3 regions of the Arthrobacter sp. P1_D12 genome follow, and region 3 is predicted to be linked to each of the others. Evidence: riboswitches for the same ligand, from Rfam matches in the RefSeq annotation. Region 3 holds a riboswitch; each other region holds the start of a gene.

Evidence for each region. A riboswitch is a leader RNA that binds a small molecule or an ion and turns the genes downstream of it on or off. The one in region 3 is predicted to bind cyclic di-AMP.
Region 1: another riboswitch for cyclic di-AMP. It lies ahead of AC1DZV_RS07770 (hypothetical protein); the one in region 3 lies ahead of AC1DZV_RS13995 (M23 family metallopeptidase).
Region 2: another riboswitch for cyclic di-AMP. It lies ahead of AC1DZV_RS10830 (aggregation-promoting factor C-terminal-like domain-containing protein); the one in region 3 lies ahead of AC1DZV_RS13995 (M23 family metallopeptidase).

The regions. Positions count from the first base shown of each region.
Region 1 is NZ_JBFUAR010000008.1:53,073-59,303, forward strand. Features, by position in the region: gene AC1DZV_RS07750 (phosphatase PAP2 family protein) at 1-517, shown strand, start outside; gene AC1DZV_RS07755 (DedA family protein) at 520-1,263, shown strand; gene AC1DZV_RS07760 (response regulator transcription factor) at 1,269-1,946, shown strand; gene AC1DZV_RS07765 (sensor histidine kinase) at 1,939-2,946, shown strand; gene AC1DZV_RS07770 (hypothetical protein) at 3,092-3,778, opposite strand; cyclic di-AMP (ydaO/yuaA leader) riboswitch at 3,786-3,989, opposite strand; gene AC1DZV_RS07775 (hypothetical protein) at 4,161-4,439, shown strand; gene AC1DZV_RS07780 (cation:proton antiporter) at 4,436-5,641, shown strand; gene AC1DZV_RS07785 (DNA alkylation repair protein) at 5,703-6,231, opposite strand, start outside.
Region 2 is NZ_JBFUAR010000012.1:151,769-157,999, forward strand. Features, by position in the region: gene AC1DZV_RS10820 (glycosyltransferase family 39 protein) at 1-824, opposite strand, end outside; gene AC1DZV_RS10825 (bifunctional glycosyltransferase family 2/GtrA family protein) at 821-2,251, opposite strand; gene AC1DZV_RS10830 (aggregation-promoting factor C-terminal-like domain-containing protein) at 2,248-3,186, opposite strand; cyclic di-AMP (ydaO/yuaA leader) riboswitch at 3,186-3,345, opposite strand; gene AC1DZV_RS10835 (sensor histidine kinase) at 3,530-5,140, opposite strand; gene AC1DZV_RS10840 (response regulator transcription factor) at 5,162-5,902, opposite strand; gene AC1DZV_RS10845 (hypothetical protein) at 6,145-6,231, shown strand, end outside.
Region 3 is NZ_JBFUAR010000017.1:44,129-50,359, forward strand. Features, by position in the region: gene mobA (molybdenum cofactor guanylyltransferase) at 1-33, opposite strand, end outside; gene AC1DZV_RS13985 (HNH endonuclease) at 128-628, opposite strand; gene AC1DZV_RS13990 (NlpC/P60 family protein) at 848-1,612, opposite strand; cyclic di-AMP (ydaO/yuaA leader) riboswitch at 1,908-2,077, opposite strand; gene AC1DZV_RS13995 (M23 family metallopeptidase) at 2,214-3,035, opposite strand; cyclic di-AMP (ydaO/yuaA leader) riboswitch at 3,040-3,254, opposite strand; gene AC1DZV_RS14000 (iron-dependent transcriptional repressor DtxR) at 3,405-4,100, opposite strand; gene serC (phosphoserine transaminase) at 4,446-5,576, shown strand; gene AC1DZV_RS14010 (MFS transporter) at 5,638-6,231, opposite strand, start outside.

The DNA.
Region 1 (6,231 bases), on a different contig from region 3:
GAATGTCGTGTTTGGCCCGGTGGCGGGCCTCGCGCTGATCGGCGCCGCGGCGCTGTACATCTGGCTGTTCCGCGGCGGCCTGGCCAAGGCGATTGCCTTCGGCCTCGTGGCATCATCCGGCTGGGTGGCAAGTGAATTCTTCAAGCTCCTCGTGGCCCGCCAGCGGCCCAGCCCTGCCCTGCTGTTCGATCCCCTGGCCCCGGAAACGGGTTCCAACAGCTTCCCGAGCGGCCACGTGTCCTTTGCGGTGGCACTGGGATTCGCAGTGTACTTCCTGGCCCGTGGAACCCGCTGGGCCAAGGTCACGGCCGTCGCGGCGGCGGTGATGGCCCTCGTCGTAGCCTGGTCACGGCTGTACATCGGCGTCCACTACCCCACGGATGTCGCGGCGTCGTTCCTGGCCTCGAGCGCAGCCGTGGTCCTGCTCACGGGACTGTGGAACCTTCTCGCGCCACGGATAGCGGCGCGGATCCGGGCCCGTTCGGGCAGCCGGCCGCTGGGCGCCGAGGAGAAATGAGAATGCCCGTCCTGGACGTTTTTGCCTCCCTTCCGGCCGTCCACGCCGCCGGAACATTGTCCCTGCTGGACCCGGCAAGCCTGCTCGCCGGGTTGGGCCCGGCCGCACTGGGTGTGATCGCCGTGATGGTCTTCATCGAATCGGGCGTGCTCTTTCCCTTCCTGCCCGGCGACTCCCTGTTGTTCACCGCAGGACTTCTGCACCAGCAGCTGCAACTGACGTTGCCTGTGCTGATCGGCGTCGTCACTGCGGCCGCGGTCGCCGGGGACCAGGTCGGCTACATGCTCGGACGGAAACTTGGCCGGCGATGGTTCAAGGACGACGCCCGGATCCTGAAGACAGCGCACCTGACCACCACGGAGGACTTCTTCCGCCGCCACGGCGGGGCCGCCGTCGTGCTGGCCCGCTTCGTCCCCATGGTCCGGACGTTTGCTCCGCTGACCGCCGGGACCGCGCGCTATGACTACAAATCCTTCACCCTGTGGAATATCACCGGCGCCGTCGCATGGGCGGCCTCCGTGACGATGCTTGGCACCTGGCTGGGGCATTTTGACATCATCGCCAGGAACATCGACGCCATCGTCGTGGCCATGGTGCTCGTCTCCGTCGTGCCGGGGGTGGTGCAGCTCCTCAAACGCCGCCGGAACTCCCGCGGCGCAGGCGCAGCCGCAGACAAAGCCGCCGGCGACACGGCGGAAGAACCCGGGGCCGGACTGCGGACTGAGGAAATGGCCGCGGAAGAATAGCTGACATGACCTCCGCTGACCTTCCGTCCCTGCTGCTCGTCGAGGACGACGCCGTCCTGGGACCGCTCATCGCCGAGCTCCTGGACCCGGACTACCGGGTCCAGTTGGTCACCAACGGCCGCGACGGCCTCCACCAGGGGCTGACCGGGAGCTGGGACGTCATGGTGGTGGACCGCGGGCTGCCCGCCATGGACGGCATCGCCCTCATCACGGCTTTGCGGTCGAAAGGCATTGCCACGCCCATCCTGATCCTGACCGCGTTGGGCGATGCCGACGAAAAAGTCAGGGGCCTGGACGCCGGCGCCAACGATTACGTGACCAAGCCGTTCGACGCCGGCGAACTGGCAGCACGCCTGCGCGCACTGACGCGGACTTTCACTCCCCCGGCCCCGGCACCGGTGGCGATCGGGGACTGGGAACTGGATCCAACGCAGCGCTCCGTCCGTTCCGTCTACGGGCAAACGGTGTCACTGACCGCAAAGGAAGGCCAGCTGCTGGCAGCCCTTGCCGCGGAACCGGACCGCGTCTTCACCCGGGATGAGCTCCTCGCGGCGTGCTTCCACGCCTCGGAACAGCCCGGCGTGATCGATACCTATGTTCATCACCTGCGCCGGAAGATCTCCAAAGCCGTGATCCGCACGGTGCACGGCCTCGGATACCAGATCGGCGAAGCCCATGAGTGACGGCTGGCCGGCCGGCGGAAATCCGGACCACTCCATCCTGCGCAAGGCTTCCCTCAAGGTCGCGGTGCGGATCAGTGCTGCGTGCGCGGTCATGGTTCTCGGGCTGCTCGCCGCCACGGCGCTGTACCTCACGAACCAACTGGCCCATCCTGAAGTGCCGGGCTCGGCGACGGCCGGGACGGCCTACACCTACCTGGATTCCAAGGATGTCCTCGAAGCCATGATCATCGCCGGGGTAGCGGGGATCCTGCTGGCCGGCATCGTCGGGTGGCTCAGCGCGCGCAGCGCGATTCGTCCCCTCAGTGATGCCCTGGCAAGGGAGCGGCGTTTCGTCCAGGACGCCAGCCACGAATTGCGCACGCCATTGACCATCCTGGACACCAGGATCCAGCTGGCCCAGCGCAACACTGTGCCCGGCTCCAGGCAAAGCCACGACCTGGCCCGGATCCGGGAGGACGCCGCGACGCTGACAGGGATTGTCAACGAACTGCTCCTCGCGGCAACCGCGGAGGCCCCGGACCGCTCCGCGCCCCCTGCCGACCTCGCCGACGCTGCCGCCAGCGTCGCCGGCAGCCTCCAGCAGGTGGCAGAGCAGCGGCAGGTGCGCCTGGAATTCCATGCCGCTGCCCGGCCGCTGGCCCGGATCGAGAAGAGTGCGCTGCGGCGTGCCGTGCTGGCCCTGGCGGACAACGCGCTGGCCCACACGCCTCCGGGCGGCCGCGTGTCCATCACGACCTCAATCGAGCAGAAGCGCGCCGTGATCACGGTGGCGGACTCCGGGACCGGAATCACCGGCGTCGATCAGGCCCGGATCTTTGACCGGTTCGTGCGGACCGCCGGCACCGGCACCTCACAGGGACAGCGGAGCTTTGGCATCGGCCTGGCCCTGGTCCGGGAGATTGCCGTCGCGGCCGGGGGCACCGTCGAGGTGGCCGCGACGGGCGGCGAAGGAACCGTCATGAAGTTGACGCTTCCGCTCATGGGCAGCGGGAATCCCTGAGGACCCTGCGCCGGGGAAAGCTATGCCATCGGGATCCCGGACCCCCGAATGCGGAGACAGGAAAGACCGGCGGTCGAGTTGCCCCCAAGGGAACTCGACCGCCGGTCTTTCCGGACTGTCTGGCCCCGGGTCGGGGCCGTGCGGCTTAGGCGCGGACGAACGTCACGCCGCCGGTCGCGGTGAGCCAGGACAGCGGGTGGACCATGGTCTGGTTCTTGCCGTTCATGCCGCCACTGACCACCTGGCCGTTGCCGGCGTAGATGCCGACGTGGCCGGACTGGACCACCATGTCACCGGGCTGCGGCGTCGCTACAACGGTTCCAAGGCCAAGGAACGCGCGGGGACCGATGTCGCCAACGGGCTTACCCGCGGCGCCAAGGGCCTTTTCCACCATGGCAGTGCAGTCCTGGGTGATGCCCACCTGGCTGTAGGCGGCCGAGAGCATGATGGCGTTGCGTCCGCCCGCGGGCGCCGCGGCCGGCGCTGCTGCCGGAGCTGCTGCCGGAGCGGCCTGCACCTGGATGACGGGCTTGGCCGGAGCCTTGGGCGCCGCCGCCGGGGCTGCAGCGGGAGCCGGAGCCGGCGCGACGGGCCGTTCGATGACCGGCGCGGCAACAGAATCCACTGCGGGGCGCTCGAAGCTGATCTTGACGCTTGAATCGGCACTGACGGGGGCACTGACCTGTCCGGTGACGTCGACGTTCGACGCCGGAGCAGAGTCACGCTGCACCGGGGCGGTGGCGGCGTTGGCGGCCATTCCGCTGGTCAGGACCAGGCCGGATGCGGCGGCGAGGACGGCGGCATGGCGCGCAAAAGTATTGACTGAAGTCATGAAAAATGAAGCCTCTCCCAATGCCTGCGAGGTGAGCTGTCGGATTCGGATGGGAGGCACCCGGCCGCACTCCCGGGCCCGTCGTTTGCGGGCACTGTGCGGCTTCACCCCAAGACCTGCATATCAGCAGGTCAAAAGTGGTTTCCCCGTCTCTGCCGGACGTTGATGCGAGTTACCCCCGGGCCGCGGCAGAGTTAGGCAATCGGCTGGGGAGCGCCCGTATCGGAGACAACAGGCACTCATCAACCGTAGCGCGAACCGCACCCGAAAGTCACATTCAGGTAACGGAGCCATGATGCCGGGCCGCAATTTGCCCATAGGGCGGCGCCGTTTCCGAACATAGGATGATGCCATCAGCACCACCGGAAGCGGAGGCCCGAAAATGAACAGCCAGTGTGTCGCCATCTGCCAGTTGAGCACTCAGCCCCAAGAGGATTTCGACGTCAACACCGAGCTGCTGATCCTCGACGGCGGGGACGTCCACGTGAGCACCTGGGACGCGGAACCGCGTGACGGGGGTTTCGACGAGCACATCCTCAATGACCGGGTGGACGCGCTCGGGTACATGGTTGTCAACGACTGGGCCTTCCTGGACGGCAAGGCCTACGCGGTGGTGGAACGGCGGTCAGGCCCGGCGCCGGCCGGCCGCCGAGAACCATGACCTTCCTGTCCCTGGCGCTGATCGCCGTCATCGCCCTGGCCGGCCCCCTGCTGGCCCTGCCGGCGCGCTGGCACTTGCCTGTCATGCTGGGTGAGCTGCTGGCCGGCATCGCGATCGGGCGCTCAGGCCTGGCCCTGGTGGACCCCGCGGACCCGACGTTCACCCTGCTGGCCAATATCGGGTTTGCGCTGATGATGTTCGTGGCAGGCACCCACGTTCCCGTGCGGGATCCGCACATCCGTGGCGCCCTCGGCAAAGGCTCCCGCCGGGCGATGGTGGCCGCAGCGGCAGCGGTGGTGGTCGGAACCGGCATCGGTCTGCTGTTCGGGACTGGACATGCTCCCCTCTACGTCGTGCTGCTGGCGTCCTCGTCGGCCGCCCTGGTGCTTCCAATCGTCGATTCCCTGCGCCTCGGCGGGCCAGATGTCGTCGCTATGACAGCGCAGGTGGCAATTGCCGACACGGCCTGCATTGTGGCGTTGCCGCTCCTGGTGGATCCGCCCCACGCAGTCCAGGCGGCGCTGGGTGTCCTCGTGGTGACCGGGTGCGCGGTAGTGCTCTTTGTCGGCTTGCGCTGGCTGGAGCGCCAGGGAATCCGTCGGCGCGTGCACCGGCTCTCGGAAAGCCGCAAGTTTGCCCTGGAGCTACGGATCCAGCTGGCCGTGCTCTTCACCCTGGCCGGTGTCGCGACGTGGAGCAATGTGTCTGTGATGATGGCAGGCTTTTCTTTCGGCCTGGTGATGGCTGCGGTCGGCGAACCGCGGCGGCTGGCCCGGCAACTGTTCGCGCTCAGCGACGGCTTCCTGGGTCCGCTCTTCTTCGTGTGGCTGGGTGCATCGCTGACGCTAAAGGACCTGGCCGGGCACCCGGACATGATGGCCCTCGGCCTGTTGCTGGGGGCCGGGGCCCTGCTGGCGCACGCCGACCTGGCTTTCCTGGGACTCCCGCTGTCGCTGGGGGTGTTGTCGGCGGCCCAGCTTGGCGTACCGGTGGCTGCGGCGAGCATCGGCACGCAGCTTCAGGTCCTGCTCCCAGGCGAGGCCGCGGCCCTGCTGGTGGGAGCGCTTGTCACCATAGCCGCGAGCGCCGTCGCCGGGTCACGGGCGGCGAGGACTTTCGCGGTCCCGGCAAATGCCGGCGGCAAGTCCGGAAATTCCGGCAGCGCCGTCGGGCAGGGCGATCCGGGGGGTCCGACGGCCTGACAGTCCGAATGTCTACATGCCTGGACCAAAGCCGGGCCGGCGGCGAAGGTTCGGAGGGTTATTATCCAACGGATGTGAATTGCAGCTCCGGCCTCCGCTTTGCCATCTCTGCCAGGACCCGGGAGACGGCATCCCGGACCGCTGTGCCGTCGGCGTCGAACGTCCCGCCCGGCTCGCCGAGCACCGCGTTGGCGTGCCGGACGAACCTGTCCCAGTCCCCCGCGCCCGCGCGCAGCGCCAGCAACGGCGAGAGAAGCGCGGCCCGGCGCAGCCAGGCATCGGGCTCGCGCACCCACCGGTCCAGCACGCTGTCGGCCCGCACCCTGGCCAGAACATCGAGTCCGTCCACCAGAGGTCCGACGACGTCGACGGCGAGCGGATCCACAAGGTCCCGCACCCGCGCCTGCCGGATGAAGCCCTCCAGCCGGGTGAGGTCGGAGTTGGTCAGCAGCTTCACGTTGGCCTGGAGCAGGACCACGGCGGCCAGCCGGCGCTCGAAAACCGGCGCAGGCCCCCGGCCGGAGCCTCCGGGCCCGGAGCCCCACAGTTCGGAACTCAGCAAAGTGACCTCATCGCGGGACAACCCGGGA
Region 2 (6,231 bases), on a different contig from region 3:
ACGACGGCGATCCCGGCGGCGGCGGCCAGCAGGTGCAGGAGCCGGCGGCCGAGGGTGGCGGGCGCCGCCCACAGGTAGGCCAGGGCCAGCCCGGGAACGATCAGGAAGCCCTGCAGCATCTTGCTCAGAAAGGCCAGGCCGATGACCGCGCCGGCCGCGGCGAGCCACTTCCAGCCGGCCTTCTCGATGGCGCGGGTGGTGAGGTAGGCCGCCAGCAGCAGGCACAGGGTGAGCATCGCGTCCGGGTTGTTGAACCGGAACATGAGGGCGGCTACCGGGGTCAGCGCCAGGGCGCCGCCGGCGAGCAGGCCCGCGGCCGGCCCGGACACCCGCTTGATGGTCAGGTAGAGAAGCCCGACGGCGGCCACTCCCATGAGCGCCTGGGGGATGAGCATGCTCAGGGCCGAGAAACCAAAGATCCGTCCCGCGAGGGCGGGGATCCAGAGTGCGGCCGGGGGTTTGTCCACCGTGATGGCATTGCCGGCGTCGAGGGAGCCGAAGAGCAGCGCGGTCCAGTCCTTGGTCCCGGCCTGGATCGCCGCGGCATAGAAGGAGTTGGCGTAGCCGGTGGCCTCCAGATTCCATAGGTACAACGCCGCGGTGATCACCAGGAGCAGCGCTGCCGAGGGCCGCACCCAGCGGGGCTGCGGTCCGAACAGCAGCCGGCCCCGGCGGCCTTGGGCGGCCGGCGCCGGGGACGCGGGCAGATGGGTCGCGGTCCCGCCGTCTCCGGGAACCGGGTGTTGCTGTTCCTCGGCGGCCGGCGGCCTGCCGGCCGGGGAACCGCCCTGGGCTCCGGCGGTGGGGCTGATGGTTGCCGTCATTTACTTGGCCTTTTCTGTGCGGGGGAGGGAAGGATCGGGGGCGCCGGAACGGCAGCGGCGGGCCTGTGGCGGAAAACAACCAGCCGGAAGAGCAGGAACTTCACGGCCGTGGCGGCCAGGTTGGCGGCGGTGACCGTGAGCAGTTCAAGCCAGCGGTCCGGTGCCGCTCCCGATGCGGCGTGAACGAGGGCGAGTGCGCCCGAGGTCAGGGCCAGCCCGATGCCGAAGACCAGCAGCCCCTCAAAATGGTGGCGAGCCGCCTGGCTGCTGCCCTGGATGCCGAACGTGAAGCGCCGGTTGGCCGCAGTGTTGGCCACGGCGGTGGTGAGCAACGCGAGGAAGTTTGCCAGCTGCGGGTCCACGAACCCGCGGCAGAGCAGGAAGATCGCCAGGTAGGCCAGGGTGGAGGCCACCCCGATGCTGCCGAAGCGGACGAGCTGTCCGAAGAGGCTTCCGCCGGGGCTTTGTTCCTGGGCCCGCGAGGCGGCCGGCAGCGGTCCACGGGCCAGGGCCGCGCGCAGGTCGGGAACCGGGATCCGGCCCGAGACCAGGTCCCGGCTCAACCGTGCCATGCCGCGCAAGTCCGCGAGGGCCGTCTGGACGATGTCCACGCTGGAATCCGGGTCGTCGGTCCAGTCCACCGGGACTTCGTGGACGCGCAGGCCGCACTTTTCTGCCAGGACCAGCAGCTCGGTGTCGAAGAACCAGGCGTTGTCCAGCGTGTGGGGAAGCAGCTGCCGGGCCACGTCCGCCCGGATCGCCTTGAAGCCGCACTGCGCGTCACTGAATTGGGCGCCCATGAGGGCCTGGAGCAGTAAGTTGTAGCTGCGCGAGATGAATTCCCGTTTGGGTCCGCGGACCACGCGGGAGTTGCGGGTCAGCCGCGTCCCGATCGCCAGGTCGGAGTGCCCGGAAATGAGCGGGGCTAGGAGCGGGCCGAGGGCCGCCAGATCAGTGGAAAGATCCACATCCATGTACGCCAGGACCGGCGACGGCGAGGCCAGCCACACCCTGCGAAGTGCGTTTCCGCGGCCCTTTTCCGCCATATGGACCACCGTCACTTCGCGCAGCTCGCGGGCTACCCGTTCCGCGGCCTTGAGCGTTCCATCGGTGCTGGCGTTGTCCGCCACGGTGATCCGGAAGGAATGCGGGAAGGCGCCGAGCAGGTACGCGTGGAGCCGGCGCAGGCAGGCCTCGAGGTCCCGTTCCTCGTTGAAGACCGGGATGGTGACGTCCAGCAGGGGCGTGCTGGCGCGCGTATCAATGGCCGTGCGCCGGCCGCCGGTGCCGGTCAGCGCCCCGGCGATCGGGCCCGGGACCGGTGCGTCGGCCAGCGCAAGCCCCGAGGGTGCCTCGGGGGTCGCCGGGCCAGCCGGCGTCGCCGTGGAGCGGGGCAGGGTTCCTGTGGCCTGGTCTGTGAATGTCATGGCTCAACTTTCCCGGCGGCCCATATGAGGGCTTTAGGGTCAAGCTGTGCGGGGACTGTGGAATTCTGGCCCGCCGGGCCGGTCCCGCAGTGGAGACGCAAGGAGGCCCCCGCGTAGTGGAAGTTCAGGGCACCGCAGGGGGAACCGTAGCGCGACTTGACGTAGTTCAGGCCCCAGTTGATCTGGGTCCGGTAGTTAGTCATGTAATCGGCGCCGGCGCTCGCCATCTTCGAGGCGGGCAGGGACTGGACCACGCCGTAGGCGCCGCTGCTGGCGTTCGTGGCGGTGGTCTTCCAGTCGGACTCCTTGGTCCACAGCTTGTGCAGGCACTGCATCTGGCCAGGTGCCCAGCCATAGCGGCCCAGCTGGGACGCGGCGTAGGCCTGCGCGCCGGCGGGGTCGTCGATTGCGACCGGTGCGGGGGCCGGAGCGGCTGCCGGTGCCGGAGCGGGTGCCGGAGCGGGAGCTGCCGCGGGAACCCGAGCAGGTGCGGGGGCTGCCGCGGGGGCCGGAGCAGGTGCTGCCGAGGCTGCCGGCGCGGCAGCAGCGGGGGCGTGGATCAGCGCTTCGGCTGCCTTAACCTCCGAGATCTGGGGAGCCACGTTCTTTTCCGCTGGAGCGCCCGGGCCAGCCACCTGGACCCGCTCGAAGTTGAGCTTGGCCAGCGGGTCGGCGATCGTGGCCGTCTGGCTCGCAACATTCGCCGTGTGGGCGCCGGGCTCTGCCGCTTGGCTGGCGGCACCGCCACCCAGTAGCAGTGCGCACGCGGCGGTGACGACGGCGGCACGGCGGCCGGTTACACCGAGCCCGGCGGCGAACCGCGACAGGGCGGATGCCTGCTTGACCGGTTCGGCGCGGTGGCGCGACTTGGCTGCGCCAACTGAGCGGGAATGCGAACCGCCGTCAGGGCGTGTTTGTACCTGGAATTCAGTCATGGTGGCCTCTCAACGCCGGCGGAGTTAGCTGTCGGGTTCGGATGAGGTCATCCGGCYGCACGGAACATCACGTGTCGGCTTCACCCCGAGGGCGCATGAAAGCAGAATGCCCGGGAACTCTGGGTCCCCCGCCTCTGCCTGGTCCAGCGGAATCCGGGAAGCGGCAGAGTTTGGCGTCCGTCCGGATATGCGGCACCGATGGCGGCGCACGCTAACGACGCTACAGGACCTGGCCGCTTAAGTCACATTTTGGTAACAGGAGTCACAGTGCCGGGGTGTCGGGTTGCGCCGGGTTCGCGGGCCGGCCGGTCCGGGCCGTTTGCGCCGACGGCGGCCGTTCCGGTTAAGCCGGCGGCGGCGCGGCGGGCAGCCGCACGGCGAACTCCGTGCGGCCCGGCCGGGACGTGACCTCGACTGTTCCTCCGTGGGCCTCCACGATCGACTGGACGATGGACAGGCCCAACCCGCTGGTGCCCTCGGACGTCGGCGCGGCGGTCGCCGTGCCGTGACCTCCGCGGCTGCCGGAAACGGCGCCGGAGGACGAGCGTGCGGGGGCCCCGGACCCTACCCTCGCCGTCGCGACGGCAGAATCGGCGGGGACGGCTGCGGGATTCGACGCCGGATTGGTGCGCGAGGCGTCGGCCCGGGCGAAGCGGGCGAAGACCCGGCCGATAAATTCCGGGGCGATGCCGCTGCCGTTGTCTGTCACGGTGACCACGGCACTGCCGTCAGCCGAGCGCATAACGCCCGTGACCACCTTGGTCCCGGGTTCAGTGTGCTTGCGCGCATTGGATAGCAGGTTGGCGAGGACCTGGTGAAGCTGGGTCGCATCACCGCGCACCACCACGGGCTCGTCCGGAAGTTCCAGCTGCCAGATGCGGTCCGGGGCCATGACTTTCTCATCGCTGACCGTCTCGATGGCCAGTTGGGTGAGGTCGACGTCGGAGATCTTGAGCGGCTGCCCCTCGTCCAGGCGCGCCAGCAGCAGCAGGTCCTCCACGAGCGTGGTCATCCGCTCGGACTGGCTTTGCACACGGGCGAGGGACCTCTCGCCGTCGGGGGTGAAATGCTCGGTCATCCGCATCAGCTCTGTGTAGCCGCGGATGGCCGTCAGCGGGGTGCGGAGTTCGTGCGAGGCGTCGGCGACGAACTGCCGGACCTTCATCTCGCTCTCCTGCCGCGCCTCGAGAGCGTTGGAGACGTTGTCCAGCATCTTGTTCAGCGCGTAGCCCACGCTGCCCACTTCCGTTCCGGGATGGGCCGCCGACGTCGGGACGCGGACCCCGAGCGCCACCTCGCCGGCGTCCAGCGGGAGACGGGAGACCTTGGTGGCGACCTCGGAGAGCTGTTCCAGCGGCTTCATGGTCCGCCGGATCAGGGCTGTGCCGGCGAGCCCGATCAGCACGAGTCCCCCTGCGGACACCACCACCATGGTCCAGACCAGGGAGGCCAGGGTGTTTTGTTTTTCTGCCAGCGGGAGTCCGGTCACGATCACGTCGCCGTACGGTGTGCGCGCGGCTGTGAGCCGGTAGGCGCCGGCCGAAAGGTTGCGGTCCACGGACACGCCGCTCGGGGTGAGGGCCAGGAGAACGTTGTTGTCGGCGGGGGAGAGGCTCTTGACCGCGCCGTCCCCGGCCAGGAATCCGGCCCTGCTGACTTCGCCGTCCACTATCCGTGCGTTCAGCGTCCCGACGCCCTGTCCCCGGGCTTCGAGGGGGTCGGGACGCCTGCCCGAATCGTCCGAGGAGGGCCGGCCGAATTCGCTCGAACGGTGCGAGGCCTGGTCCAGCTGGGTGTCGAGTTGCCGGGTGAGGAAGAGGTCCATGGAGGCGTAGCTGAACAAGCCCACAGCGCCGCAGATGGCCACGAGCAGCGCCATGGCTACCAGGACCAGCCGGGTGCGCAAATGCCACGTGGACGGGTTGCGCCAGTCGCGTCCGGGGACGCGGGTCATGCCGGAAAGTGAGGGCACGGATCAGTCCGCCGGTTTCAGGACGTACCCGGCTCCGCGCACCGTGTGGATCATGGGAGCGTGGTTGGCGTCGACCTTCTTGCGGAGGTAGGAAATGTACAGTTCCACGATGTTCGCCTGCCCGCCGAAGTCGTAGTCCCAGACACGGTCCAGGATCTGGGCCTTGCTGATGACCCGTTTCGGGTTTTCCATGAGGTAGCGCAGCAGCTCGAACTGCGTGGCGGTCAGGTGCATTTCCTCACCGGCCCGGGTGACTTCGCGGGTGTCGACGTTGAGCACGAGGTCTCCCACCACGAGTTCGGCGGTGTCCATGGCGGCCACTCCGGAGCGCTGGACCAGCCGGTGCAGGCGCAGCAGCACCTCTTCCATGCTGAACGGCTTGGTGACGTAGTCATCGCCGCCGGCCGCCAGTCCGGTGATGCGGTCCTGGACGGCATCCTTGGCGGTGAGGAACAGCGCCGGCACCTCCGGCGCGAACGCGCGGATCCTGTTCAGCAGTTCGACGCCGTCGAACCCGGGCAACATCACGTCTAGCACCAGCACGTCGGGGCGGAAATCCTTGGCCAGCCGGACGGCTCCAGGCCCGTCCTCGGCCACGGCCACGGACCAGCCGGCCATCCGCAGTCCCATGCTCATGAGCTCGGAGAGGCTGGGCTCGTCATCCACCACGAGGGCGCGGATGGGGGAGCCGTCCGGATGCGTGAGCTGGGGAAGGTTGTTGGTCATGGAGTGCGAAGTGGCCATGGGGACAACTCTCCGATCTGCCGGTTAGGCGGGGCTTTGGGGACCCTGTGCGGCACCTGTGAATCCCAGCCTAGCGAGCTGGATGCCGTTGCGGGACCTTGTTGGCCGCACCGGCCATGTTCAAACCCCTTTCCCGTCCGGCGCCAACGTCACAGGCCGGGCTGTCGGCCCGCACAGCCCAAGCACAGGATCGCTCACCACGCTGGGGTGAACACCGGTCCGCACCCTAAAGGAGAAACACCATGAGCGGTCAGCATCCCGGAGCCGGTTCCGGACCAGCCCCCGAGTCAGCCCCTGTACCCGCCCCCACGCCCACCACCGGCGCGCCA
Region 3 (6,231 bases):
CCCCCCGGCGAGAATGATGGCATCGAACTCCATCGGTTCAGCCTAGCCCGGCGCCAGCGGCCACTGAACAAGCCGTAACGTGCGCCGGCAGCGTCTTCACCGGCTGATCAGCCAGCAAGGAGGCAGATCAGGCAGCCGATTCAGGCAGCAGGAACGGATCCCAGGCCGGCGTCGGCTTCTCGAGTTCCTTGATCTGCCAGATGGCACCCTTTGGCGGGCCCGGAACAAAACCGATCTTCCAGCCCATCTCCGCCGGCGTATGGTCGCTCTTGGCGTTGTTGCACCGCAGGCACGCCGCCACCAGGTTCTCCCAGGAGTCGGCTCCGCCCCGCGATTTGGGCTGGATGTGGTCGATGGTGTGGGCAGCCTTGCCGCAGTACGCGCAGCGGTGGGCATCCCGGCGCAGCACGCCGCGGCGGCTCACCGCAGTCATCGTGTTATACCTGGGCCGGATGTAGCGGTTCAGCAGGATCACGGACGGGCGGCCCAAAATGTCCTGGGGGCCGACCACGGGGTCGTCCCCTTCGGCCACCACGCTGGCCTTTCCGGTCAGGACAAGGACGAGCGCCCGGCGGAAGGTGATGACCGCCAGCGGTTCATATCCAGCATTCAGAACGAGAGTGCGCATCCGCATACCTCTTCACGGCCGCACCCGCCAGCGGCACGAGGGCCGGCTGCCCTCTGCATGGTCGGGCTATGGATCGACAACACAAGAGTAAACACTCAAGTGCCGGATCACCGAATATTTTTTCACCGGCGCGGTCCTCAGCGCGGAAAGTTCACTGCGCGGCAACGCAAAAGACCCCCGCCTGGAGGCGGGGGTCTTTCGGAATGCTGGGGTTCGTGCTTAGGCGCCGACGCGGATGAAGACCGGGCCGGAGCCGACGTTGACGCTGTACAGCGCGGTGGTGCCGCCGTTCCAGCCGCCGTGCACTGCCATGCCGTTGCCGACGTAGACCGCGATGTGAGCCATGCCCACGCCGCCGTTCTGGTAGTAGGCGAGGTCGCCCGGGCGTGCCTCGGCGGCGCTCACGGTGCGGCCCAGGGACAGGTAACCTGCCGGCCAGCCGTGGTAGTGGATGCCGGCCGCGGCCAGGGCGTTGGTGGCCAGGGCGGTGCAGTCCTGCGCCACGCCGATCTGTGCGTAGGCAGCAGCGGCGATGGTCGCGCCTGCGCCGCTTCCGATGCCCGCGGGGGCCTGGGCAGCGACGCCGCCGCTGACGCCCAGCTCGGTGCCGCCGGCGCGGGTGGCCGTGGCCGTGGCGTCCTGGACCTTCACGACGGGCTTGGGAGCCTCGACGACGGGAGCCGGCGTGGTGGTCACGGCGGGCTTCTCGTAGGAGATCGCGATGGTGGAAGCGGCCGAGATGGTGGCCGGAGCTGCGGACTGGACTTCCAGGGCCGAAGCGGAGGTGGATTCGCGCTGAACATTGGTTTCAGCAGCGTTGGCTGCGATTCCGCTGGTCAGGACCAGACCGGAAGCTGCGGCGATGACCGCGGCCTGACGGCCCACGCCGCCGGCGTTGTCGCCGACAGCCTTAGCAATTACAGCCAGCGAGTTGGTCTTGGTGACCTCGGCGCGGTGCCGTGCAACGTTTGCACGAGTAGTCATTAAGTTCTCTCTTTCGTGATCCTTGGACCGCGCGCTTTCGGGCACGGACTGAGGACGCTCCGGCATCTTGGGGGTACGCCGGATCGCCCCGAAATGGGTTACTTAGCGAAGGGTGTACTGCGAAGACGCGCCAAAAGCGGAAACTGCATGCTGTCCGGGCTCGGTAGAGATTGAGCCTGCGGAACGTGATCCAATCCGGGCGCCGGCAAGGGCGGCACGTGATGTGGATTCCAGCGGGCTCGACAGAGCCTCGCCGGTGCGCATGCGCGCAGAATTGTGGCGTGAAGACACGAAAGTAGCCTCTCCCAATGCCTACGAGGTGAGCTGTCGGATTCGGATGGGAGTCACCCGGCCGCGCTGCTTCCTGGGAAGCTTTGCGACTTAACCCCAAGGCCTTCTTTCGAAGGCCAAAATTGGTTCCCCCGCCCCTGCCAGACGATGTAATGCGAACGGACCTTGAGCGGTGGCAGAGCTAGGCAATCCACTCAAGAGCGCCAACTTCGGAAAAGTTGGCGTGCTTCAAACCCTACAGCAGTCCGGATCCAATGTCACATTCAGATCACGGCGTGTCACAAGAAGTTGAGAGCTGCCCATCGTCTTTCTAGAGCCAGCCGAGCGGGTCAACGACTTCGCCGTTGACCATCACTTCAAAGTGGAGGTGGCAGCCGGTGGAGGCGCCGGTGGTCCCGCTCATGGCGACGACGTCACCGCGGGAAACCTTCTGGCCGACCTTGACCGAGGCCGAGGACAGGTGGTTGTACGTGGTCTCCAGTCCGTTGCCGTGATCGATGACCACGCGGTTCCCCCCGCCGAAGGGATGCCAGCCGTTGAAGGTCACGGTGCCGCTGGCGGCCGCGTGGACCGCCGTGCCGCACTGGGCGGCGAAATCCTGGCCGCGGTGGAACTCCCCCGCGCCCCCGGTAATGGGGCTGACGCGGTAGCCGAAGGGCGAGGCCGTGACCAGCTGGTCGAGCGGCGCACCCAGGGTGCCGGCCGATGCCGCGCGGGTGATGGTGCCCACAGACTGGGCGCTCAGCAGCTGCTTGAGTTTCCCGTCCGGATCACCCTTCGTGGTGACGGCCGTGCGGTTGAAGTCGACTTTGGCGGCAGCGGCAGCGGTGACATCCGGCTGCACGGCAGCCGAGAGCGCGCCGGATTCTCCCGGATTCGAAGCCATCACCGGGCTCGTGACGGGGACCGTCACAGTCAGAACCAGACCAGTTGCGGCCAGTGCGATCCCGGCCTTCTGCCCGACTCCGCTGGCCGCGGCAAAGTCCGTGACCTGGCGGAACGGACTGCGACGGCGACGGCGTTCATCGCGGTGCACGTCCCGCGGGCGTTCGGCCGTGTGTGCGACGACGGGACGCGGCTCCGGAGCGGGACCGGTCGCGCGGCGACGGCCCCTGGCGGTCTGGGTGGTCAAGAACGGTTCCTCTCTGGATGGCCTGCGAAGTTAGCTGTCGGATTCGGGTCAGAGAGATCAAAGACCCGGTCCGCCGTTGCAAGCAGCCAAGCACAGAGGCATCCCCAGGGGATCCTTCGGTGGAAGCTGCTTGCCGCTGACGGACTTCACCCCAAGGCTGCCGAAGTAGCAGCCGAAAGTGGTTCCCCCGCCCCTGCCAGGAGGTAGTTCTGCGACTGATCCGCTGGCAGGGCTCGGCTTCGGATCAGGTAACGCTTTGGTATCGGTACTGGGCACTAACTATAGGCGATTAAGCCGCCCGGTAATAAATCCGTAACCGCAATTGTGGACAACTCATGGGTCGTCCCATGACCGGCGCGTAGTGGCTGGTCAGGCGACTGTTACAAAGACGTGCGCGGCAACCTCGGGCGGCAGCTCCAGGGCACCTTCGATATCGGGGACGCGGACCGAGATGTACTCCCCCACCCGCTCCAGCGAGACCAGCGCGCCAGGCCTGATTCCGCCCTCGTCGAGCTGGGCCAGAAGCTCCGGCTCCACCTGGATCGGCTCCGCGAGCCGGTTGACCGTAACCCGTGAAGTTGCCCCGTAGCCGGCCATGGCCTCCAGCAAGTTCACGGGCCTGTCCACGGGGGCGCCATTGGGCACGCCGCCAAGATCCGCAAGCCCCGGAATAGGGTTTCCGTAGGGCGAGACTGTCGGGTGGTTGAGCATCTCGAAGATTCTTCGCTCGACACGTTCGCTCATGACATGTTCCCAGCGGCACGCTTCCTCGTGGACGTAGGCCCAGTCGAGCCCGATCACGTCCGCGAGGAGGCGTTCGGCCAGACGATGCTTGCGCATGACACCGATTGCACGTTTCCGTCCGGTTTCCGTCAGTTCAAGGTGCCTGTCGCCGGAAACAACCACCAGCCCGTCGCGCTCCATCCGGCCGATGGTCTGGGACACAGTGGGGCCGGAGTGGCGGAGCCGTTCGGCGATGCGGGCGCGGAGGGCAACGATGTTTTCTTCTTCAAGTTCCAGAATGGTCCGAAGATACATCTCCGTAGTATCGATCAGATCCGTCATTCAGCTCAGCTCCTCGAGCGCAGTCCTAGCGTCATTCCCACCGTACCGCGTGCGGGCTGCATGCAGGATGCGCCCAGGCGGGAACCGCCGTACGTTCGCATGCCAGCCTAGCCTATTTTGAATTACTCCGGATAATCTTTCGATCGACCTGAAGCTATTGTCCCAGCCCCAGCCGGCCGGCCGTCCCCGGCGTCTCAATGACCGGACTATGACAGGCCTTTTTCTGTATCGCCGGGAGCTGTCAGGCAAAATAAGACAGGCAGAATGAAGAGGGGTGTCCGTGGTAGCCATCCCTGCCCGCCACCTCCCAGCCACGCTACGAACCAGCCGAAAATTGGAGCCACTGTGAGCGACACCAGCATCACGATCCCCGCCAACCTCCTGCCCAAGGACGGACGGTTCGGCGCCGGCCCGTCCAAAGTCCGGCCGGAACAGATGGACGCCCTGGCCGCGGCATCGTCGAAGCTGCTGGGGACCTCCCACCGCCAGGCGCCCGTGAAGAACCTGGTCGGCTCGGTGCGCAGCGGCCTCAGCGAATTCTTCCGGGCACCGGAAGGCTATGAAGTGGTGCTGGGCGTCGGCGGATCCACCGCGTTCTGGGACATTGCCAGCTTCGGGCTCGTGGAGAACAAGGCGCAGCACCTGTCCTTCGGCGAGTTCGGCTCGAAGTTCGCTTCCGCCACCAACAAGGCGCCGTTCCTTGCCGAGTCCTCCATCATCAAGGCCGAACCCGGCACCCGCCCCACCGCCCGGGCGGAGGCCGGCGTCGACGTCTATGCGTGGCCGCAGAACGAGACCTCAACCGGCGTTGCCGCCCCCGTCCAGCGGGTGGCCGGCGCCGACGAGGGGTCGCTGGTGCTCGTGGACGCGACCTCGGCCGCGGGCGGGCTGGACGTGGACGTGGCGGAGTCGGACGTGTACTACTTCGCGCCGCAGAAGAACTTCGCGTCCGACGGCGGCCTGTGGCTGGGCCTGTTCTCCCCGGCCGCGCTGGAACGGGCGGCACGGATCAAGGCCGGCAACCGCTGGATTCCCGACTTCCTTGACCTCCAGACGGCGATCGACAATTCCCGGCTGAACCAGACCTACAACACCCCCGCGCTGGCCACCCTGGTGACCCTGGACGCCCAGGTGCAGTGGCTCAACGCCAACGGCGGCCTGGACTTCGCCGCCGGCCGGACCGCGGATTCTGCCGGCCGCATCTACCGCTGGGCCGAAGCGTCCGAATACGCCACGCCGTTCGTGGCCAAGGCCGAGGACCGCTCGAACGTGATCGCCACGATCGACTTCGACGAATCGATCGACGCCGCGGCCATCGCCAAGGTGCTCCGCGCCAACGGCGTCGTCGACACCGAGCCGTACCGCAAGCTGGGCCGCAACCAGCTGCGCATCGCCACCTTCGTGGCGATCGAGCCCGACGATGTCTCGGCACTGCTCGAGTGCATCGATTTCGTCGTGGCGGAACTGAAGAAGTAGCCCCGCGTCCGGCGTCGTCACGGCCCCTGGGAACCTAAGCCGTGACGGCGCCGTCGTCGTTTCAGGTCCGTCCGCCCTGCTGTGCCTCCGGCCGCGCGTCCCGGCCGGCACCGGCCGGGCCGGTCCGGCTTTCGACGCGGAAGTACCGCAGCCCGTGGGCGCGGCGGTTGAAGTGGAGCCGCAGGTGCTTCGCGCGGATGATCCACACCAGCCCGATCAGGGCTGCCAGCAGGCCGGCGCCTGCCGCGACCGCCATGGACCAGCGGGGGCCGGCGGTGTTTGCCACCCAGCCGACGAGCGGCGCACCAAGGGGAGTTCCGCCCATGAAGATCGCCATGTAGAGGGCCATCACCCTGCCCCGCATTACGGGCTCTGTCGTGGTCTGGACGTATCCGTTGGCGCTCGTCATCATGGTGATTGCGAACAGCCCCACGGGCACAAGTGCGACGCCGTACCAGAAGTAGTTCGGGGCCATGGCTGCGATGCCCGAGGTCACGCCGAAGGCGGCGGCCGCCCCGAAGATGACCCGCAGCCGTGGCTTGCCGCGCCCGGCGGACAGCAGGGCCCCGGCGACGGATCCGATGGCCATGATCGAATTCATCAGGCCGAAGGCCCCCGCGTCCAGGCCGAATTCGGTCCCCACCATGGCCGCGAT